2 linked regions of the Thiosocius teredinicola genome follow. The protein of the gene in region 2 binds, or shares a complex with, the protein of the main gene of each other region. Links are inferred from orthologs where the notes say so. Each region holds a gene or a part of one and is shown on either strand. Other genes may lie near its edges. The genes, in order: accD and accC.

The links.
Region 1: the proteins of accC (region 2) and accD are in contact, whole or in part, in a solved structure (PDB 8UXZ), measured with the Escherichia coli proteins. The link is inferred for Thiosocius teredinicola from one-to-one orthologs.

The regions. Positions count from the first base shown.
Region 1 is NZ_CP019936.1:1,981,698-1,984,891, reverse strand. Bases 1-2,872 are described here. They hold accD (acetyl-CoA carboxylase, carboxyltransferase subunit beta), read right to left. Parts: upstream 1,931-2,872; coding sequence 1,070-1,930; downstream 1-1,069. Other genes in these bases: trpB (tryptophan synthase subunit beta), read right to left, coding at 2,781-2,872; trpA (tryptophan synthase subunit alpha), read right to left, coding at 1,978-2,784; folC (bifunctional tetrahydrofolate synthase/dihydrofolate synthase), read right to left, coding at 1-1,066. In the rest of the region: more of trpB, read right to left, coding at 2,873-3,194.
Region 2 is NZ_CP019936.1:390,627-393,783, forward strand. Bases 9-2,843 are described here. They hold accC (acetyl-CoA carboxylase biotin carboxylase subunit), read right to left. Parts: upstream 2,179-2,843; coding sequence 838-2,178; downstream 9-837. Other genes in these bases: prmA (50S ribosomal protein L11 methyltransferase), read right to left, coding at 9-763; accB (acetyl-CoA carboxylase biotin carboxyl carrier protein), read right to left, coding at 2,183-2,632; aroQ (type II 3-dehydroquinate dehydratase), read right to left, coding at 2,671-2,843. Also shown: more of prmA, read right to left, coding at 1-8; more of aroQ, read right to left, coding at 2,844-3,105. UniProt on the Escherichia coli protein: This protein is a component of the acetyl coenzyme A carboxylase complex; first, biotin carboxylase catalyzes the carboxylation of the carrier protein and then the transcarboxylase transfers the carboxyl group to form malonyl-CoA.

The sequences.
Region 1 (3,194 bases), 1.6 Mb from region 2 along the record:
AATCGAGCAGATACCAGGCATCGAAACGCTTGGCCAATACCCGAGCCACCCCGGCGGCATCCTTGTCGGCCAGCATGCCGCAGACCGCGATCACCTTGCCCTGCGTAAAGTGATCTCCCAGCATGTCGCTCAATACGCCGGCCGCTTCCGGATTGTGGGCCACATCCAGCACCCAGGTCGGTCGACCAGGCCGCACTTCGAAACGACCGGGAATGCGTGCCGCCAACACCCCGGCGCGCGCCGCGCGCTGATCCAGCGGCAGACGATCGGCGACGCAGTTGAGCGCGACCAGCACGCCGGCGGCATTGTCGATCTGAATCCGACCGCGCATACCGGGTATCGGCAACGCGCGTCGCCCGAGGTCCGGTGCTTCGATGTCCCAGCTCTCGCCGCGCCTGACTACCCGGTAGTCTTCCCCGGCAACGATAAGTTTCGCACCGATCCTGTCGGCCTCGCGCCTGATACTCGCCGGCATCGCGTTGGACGAGAACACGCACGGCCTGCCTTGGCGCATGATTCCCGCCTTTTCGCGACCGATCGCGTCGAGATCGTTACCCAACCAATCCTGGTGGTCGAGACTGATGCTGGTGATCACGGCGACGTCGGCGTCGATCATGTTAACCGCGTCCAGGCGCCCGCCAAGCCCGACCTCGAGAATGACGGCGTCCAGGCCGGCCTCGGCAAACAGCCACAGCGCGGCCAGGGTACCGAACTCGAAATAGGTCAACGGCGTGTCACCGCGCGCCTCATCGATCGCCGCGAACGCGCGACACAGGCCGACATCGTCGACCGCTGTCTGATCGATGCAAACTCGTTCGTTGTAGTGAATGAGATGGGGCGAGGTATACACGCCGGTGCGGTAGCCGCCGGCGACCAGGATGGCCTCGGCAAACGCCACGCTGGAACCCTTGCCGTTGGTGCCGGCAACCGAGATGACCGTGGCGTTGAGTGATGGAGCACCGAGCGCGCTCCATACCTTGCGCACCCGGTCCAGGCCCAGATCAATGGCCTTCGGGCTGAGACCGGTCTGCCAATCCAGCCATTCGGCCAGCGATGAGAATCTCATCGGTCAGGTACGCGTTTCACCGCTGAGCATACTGACGACATTGGCGATGCGGTCGCGCATCTCGCGCCGGTCGACGATCATGTCGATCGCGCCATGATCGAGCAGAAACTCGCTGCGCTGAAAGCCTTCGGGAAGCGTCTCGCGCACGGTCTGTTCGATAACGCGTGGTCCGGCAAAACCGATCAACGCACCCGGCTCACCGATGTTGATGTCGCCGAGCATGGCGAAACTCGCCGATACACCGCCCATGGTCGGATCGGTCATCACCGAGATGAACGGCAGGCCGCGACGCGACATGCGCTGCAATGCCGCCGAGGTCTTCGCCATCTGCATCAATGAAAACAGCGACTCCTGCATACGTGCACCGCCACTGGCGGAAAAACACACCATCGGACAACGCCGCTCGATCGCCGCATTCACGCCCTGCACGAAGCGCTCACCGACCACCGAGCCCATCGAGCCGCCCATGAAATCGAATTCGAACGCCGCGGCGATGATGTCGCGCGACTTGAGCTGACCGCGCATCACGACCAGCGCGTCTTTCTCGCCGGTCTTCTTCTGCGCCGCGGTCAGGCGTTCTTTGTATTTCTTGCTGTCTTTGAATTTGAGCGGATCGCCGGATTCGAGATCGCCGGCGATCTCTTCGCGCGGTTCGGCGTCCAGAAACAGATCGAGGCGACGGCGCGCGCCGATGCGATTGTGGTGATCACACTTCGGGCACACCTCCATGTTGCGCTCCATCTCGGCGCGGTACAGCACCGCGTTGCAGCTGGGACACTTAGCCCAAAGACCCTCCGGCACGACCTTTTTGGTGCCGCCTTCCGTCCGGATGCGGCTGGGCATCAGTTTTTCAAACCAGCTCATGCAAATCCCCGTTTGAACGATCGCGCAATTCTACCAGAGTACGCGGCTCAACCCGCATCCATTGCCGATCGCATACCAGCCAACAGAGCCTTGATCTCTTCAATAGCCTGGGACGGATTCTGCAGGTTGGCTTCGATGCGCGACACCAGCGCGCTGCCGACCACGACGGCATCGGCGAACTGCGACATGGCGGCCGCCATCTCGGCGTCCTTGATGCCGAAGCCGACACCGACCGGCAGATCGGTACATGAACGGATCTCGGCGAGCTTTTCGCGCACACTGTCGAGCGACAGATTGGCTGCGCCGGTCACACCCTTGAGGGAGACGTAGTACACGAACCCACTGGCCGCCGAGGTGATGCGCTCGATGCGCGCGCGATGGCTGGTCGGTGCGAGCAGAAAGATCGGGTCGATGCCCTTGGCCTTCATCGTCGGCACAAAGCGCTCGCCCTCTTCCGGCGGAATATCGACCGTCAGCACGCCATCTACCCCTGCAGCCGAGGCCTCCTCGGCGAAGGCCTCATAGCCCATGACTTCGAGCGGATTGAGGTAGCCCATCAACACGACCGGGGTCGCCTCATTAGTCTTGCGGAACTCGCGCACGATATCGAGTACGCCGTGCAACGACATATGGTGCTCAAGGGCGCGCTCGCTGGCGCGTTGAATCACCGGACCATCGGCCATCGGGTCGGAGAACGGCACACCGAGTTCGATGATGTCGGCGCCGGCCTCGACCAGGGCATGCATCATCGGCAGGGTGAAATCGGGCGTGGGATCGCCCGCGGTGACGAACGGAATCAATGCCTGCCGACCCTGTTCCTTCAGCGCGGCAAAAACACCGGCAATACGACTCATATCTTCAAACCCTCCCGGGCTGCCACGGTGTGCATGTCCTTGTCGCCCCGGCCGGACAGATTCACCAACAGGGTCTGATCCTTGCTCATCATCGGTGCGAGCTTCATCGCCTGTGCGATGGCGTGACTGGATTCGAGGGCCGGGATGATGCCTTCAGTGCGCGTCAGGCGATGGAACGCTTCGAGTGCCTCGTCGTCGGTCACGGCGACATAGTTGGCGCGCTGGGTGTCTTTCAGCCAGGCGTGCTCCGGCCCGACACCCGGATAATCCAGGCCGGCCGAGATCGAATGCGTTTCAATGATCTGCCCGTCGCGATCCTCCATCAGGTAGGTGCGGTTGCCGTGCAATACCCCCGGGGTGCCGGCACACAGCGGCGCGGCGTGGTGACCGGTATCCAGGCCGTCGCCGGC
Region 2 (3,157 bases):
ACATCACCAGGTCGCCGTCGGCTGCCACCAGCGGTTCGATCTGTGGCGCGAGTTCGATCAACACGTTGGCGAGGATGTTGGCCAGCACCAGGTTGGCTTGCCGCGGTTCGAACACCGAACTGTGAAACACCTCGAGCCGGTCCTCGACACCATTGCGCCTGGCGTTGTCCAAGGTTGCCGTCAATGCCTGCGGATCATGGTCGATGGCCACCGCGTGAGCGGCGCCCAACTTCAGTGCGGCGATCGCCAGAATCCCTGAGCCGCAGCCGAAATCGATCACCGATTTGCCGGTTACGGAATGGCCGTCGAGCCATTCGAGGCAGAGCGCGGTGGTCGGGTGTGTGCCGGTACCGAACGCCAGGCCGGGATCGAGGTCGAGAATGACCGCGTCGGGCTGTTCCACCTGGTGACCGGTAGGTCTGATCCACAGGCGTTCGCCGAATTGCATGGGTTTGAACAAGTCGAGCCAGGCGCGTTCCCAGTCCCGGTCGTCGATACGTTCGAGCGTGAGGTGGCGGCTGACGTCTGCCGACAATGCCTGGTTGATCGCACTGCGCAAGCTGTCGGCATCGGTGTCGTGTTCGAACAGCCCGGTCACCCGGGTCGCCTGCCACAGCGGCGTTGCTCCCGGCGCGGGTTCGAGCATGGGTTCGTCACCGGCATCTCCCAGGGTGACGGCCACGGCGCCTAGGTTTTCGAACAACAGTTCGATGAGGGGGGCGCGTGATTTGTCGACAGTCAGATGAGCTTGCAGCCAGGTCATGGCGGCATTCTACGTGGAAAGTCAGGCCGGGTGGTGCGTCGCGCCCGGTTCGCCCGCCGCACCGCTCGCCTGCCTTACAAGCCGAGCTTCTTTTCCAGGTAGTGGATGTTCATGCCGCCCGCGGCGAAGTTCTCGTCGACCATGATCTCAGCCTGCAACGGGATGTTCGTCTTGATGCCGTCGATAACCATTTCAGACAGAGCGGTACGCATCCGGGCGATGGCGACATCGCGCGTCTCGCCGTGCGTGATCAGCTTGCCGATCATCGAGTCGTAGTAGGGCGGCACGCGATAACCGTTGTAGATGTGCGTGTCGACGCGCACGCCGGGTCCACCGGGGATATGCAGTTGGGTGATGTCGCCCGGGCTCGGCATGAAGTTCTTCGGGTCTTCCGCGTTGATGCGGCATTCCACGGCGTGACCGCGGAACTTGATGTCGTCCTGTGTGTAGCTCAGCGGCTCGCCGCTGGCGATCAGCAGTTGTTCCTTGACGATGTCGACGCCGGTGATCATCTCGGTGACCGGGTGCTCGACCTGCACGCGGGTGTTCATTTCGATGAAGTAGAACTCACCGTTCTCATACAGAAACTCGAAGGTGCCCGCGCCGCGGTAACCGATCTGGCGGCAGGCTTCGGCGCAACGCCCGCCCATGCGCTGGCGCAGCTCATCGCTGATGCCCGGCCCCGGGGCCTCCTCGACCACCTTCTGGTGACGGCGCTGCATCGAACAATCGCGCTCGCCCAGGTGAATGGCGTTGCCGTGCATGTCGGCCAACACCTGGAATTCCACGTGGCGCGGGTTCTCCAGATACTTCTCCATATAGACCGTTTCGTTGCCGAACGCAGCGCCCGCCTCGGCCTTGGTCAGCGAGATCGCGCTGAGCAGCGAGGCCTCTGAATGCACCACCCGCATGCCGCGCCCGCCGCCGCCACCGGCGGCTTTGACGATCACCGGATAGCCGATGTCGCGCGCCAGGTGCAGGGTGCGTTCGTCGTTGTCGTCGAGCGGCCCGTCCGATCCGGGTACCGTGGGTACGCCGGCTTCCTTCATGGCCTCGATCGCGGTGATCTTGTCACCCATCAGGCGGATCGTTTCGGGTTTGGGGCCGATGAACACGAAGCCGGATTGCTCGACCCGCTCAGCGAAATCGGCGTTCTCCGACAGGAAGCCATAGCCTGGGTGAATGGCCTGGGCATCGCACACCTCGGCGGCGCTGATCAGGGCCGGCACGTTGAGGTAGCTGGCTGCAGATGCGGCCGGACCGATGCACACCGATTCGTCGGCGAGGCGTACGTGTTTCAGATCTCGGTCGGCTTCAGAGTGAACGGCGACGGTGCGCACGCCCAGTTCCCGACACGCGCGCAGAATGCGCAGCGCGATCTCGCCGCGGTTGGCGATAACGATTTTTTCAAACATGCGATCAACCAATCACGAAGAGTGGTTCGTTGTACTCCACCGGCTGGCCGTTTTCGACGAGCACCTCGATGACTTTGCCGGCCTTGTCCGATTCGATCTGATTCAGGATCTTCATCGCTTCGATGATGCACAGCGTTTCGCCCGGCGCGACCGACTGGCCTTCGGTCACGAAGGGTTTGGCGCCTGGCGAGGGTGCGCGGTAGAAGGTGCCGACCATCGGCGAACGGATCACGTGGCCCTGTGGCTCGGCCGGTGCCTCCGGCTTGGCGGCGGCTGCCGATTCTGCCGCTACTGGTGCTGCCGCCATAACCTGGGGCGTGGCCGCCATCATCGCCGGGGCGATGGTGCTGGCGCGGCTGATGCGTACCGACTCTTCGCCTTCGTGTATCTCGATTTCGGCGACGTCGGACTCTTCGAGCAATTCGATCAGTTTTTTGACTTTACGGATATCCATCAGGATGTTTTCTCAATTCGCGGAGTTTCTCGAACCGTTCAATCGGCCAGCCGGCTCAGGGCGGCGGCGAGTGCAAGTTCGTAACCCTGTGCGCCCAGTCCGCTGATCACGCCGACGGCGACGTCGGACAGATAGGACTGGTGGCGAAACGATTCGCGGGCGAATACGTTTGACAGGTGCACTTCGATGAACGGGATGGCGACCCCCAGCAGGGCATCGCGCAGGGCGATGCTGGTGTGGGTCAGGGCGGCGGGGTTGATCAGGATGAAGTTCACCCCTTCGGTGCCCGCAGCGTGGATTCTGTCGATAATTGCGTATTCGGCGTTGCTCTGAAAGAAGCTGAGCTGATGGCCAGTCGCCAGCTCGACGAGGCGTGCTTCGATGTCGGCGAGGGTGTCTTGTCCATAAACCGCAGGCTCGCGCGAACCCAGCAGGTTCAGGTTTGGCCCGTTCAGGACAAGAATGTGCGCCATGTTAACGTCGATTCCTCAAGCGCGTTTGTGTGACCAAAGCGTTGCTCTTGCA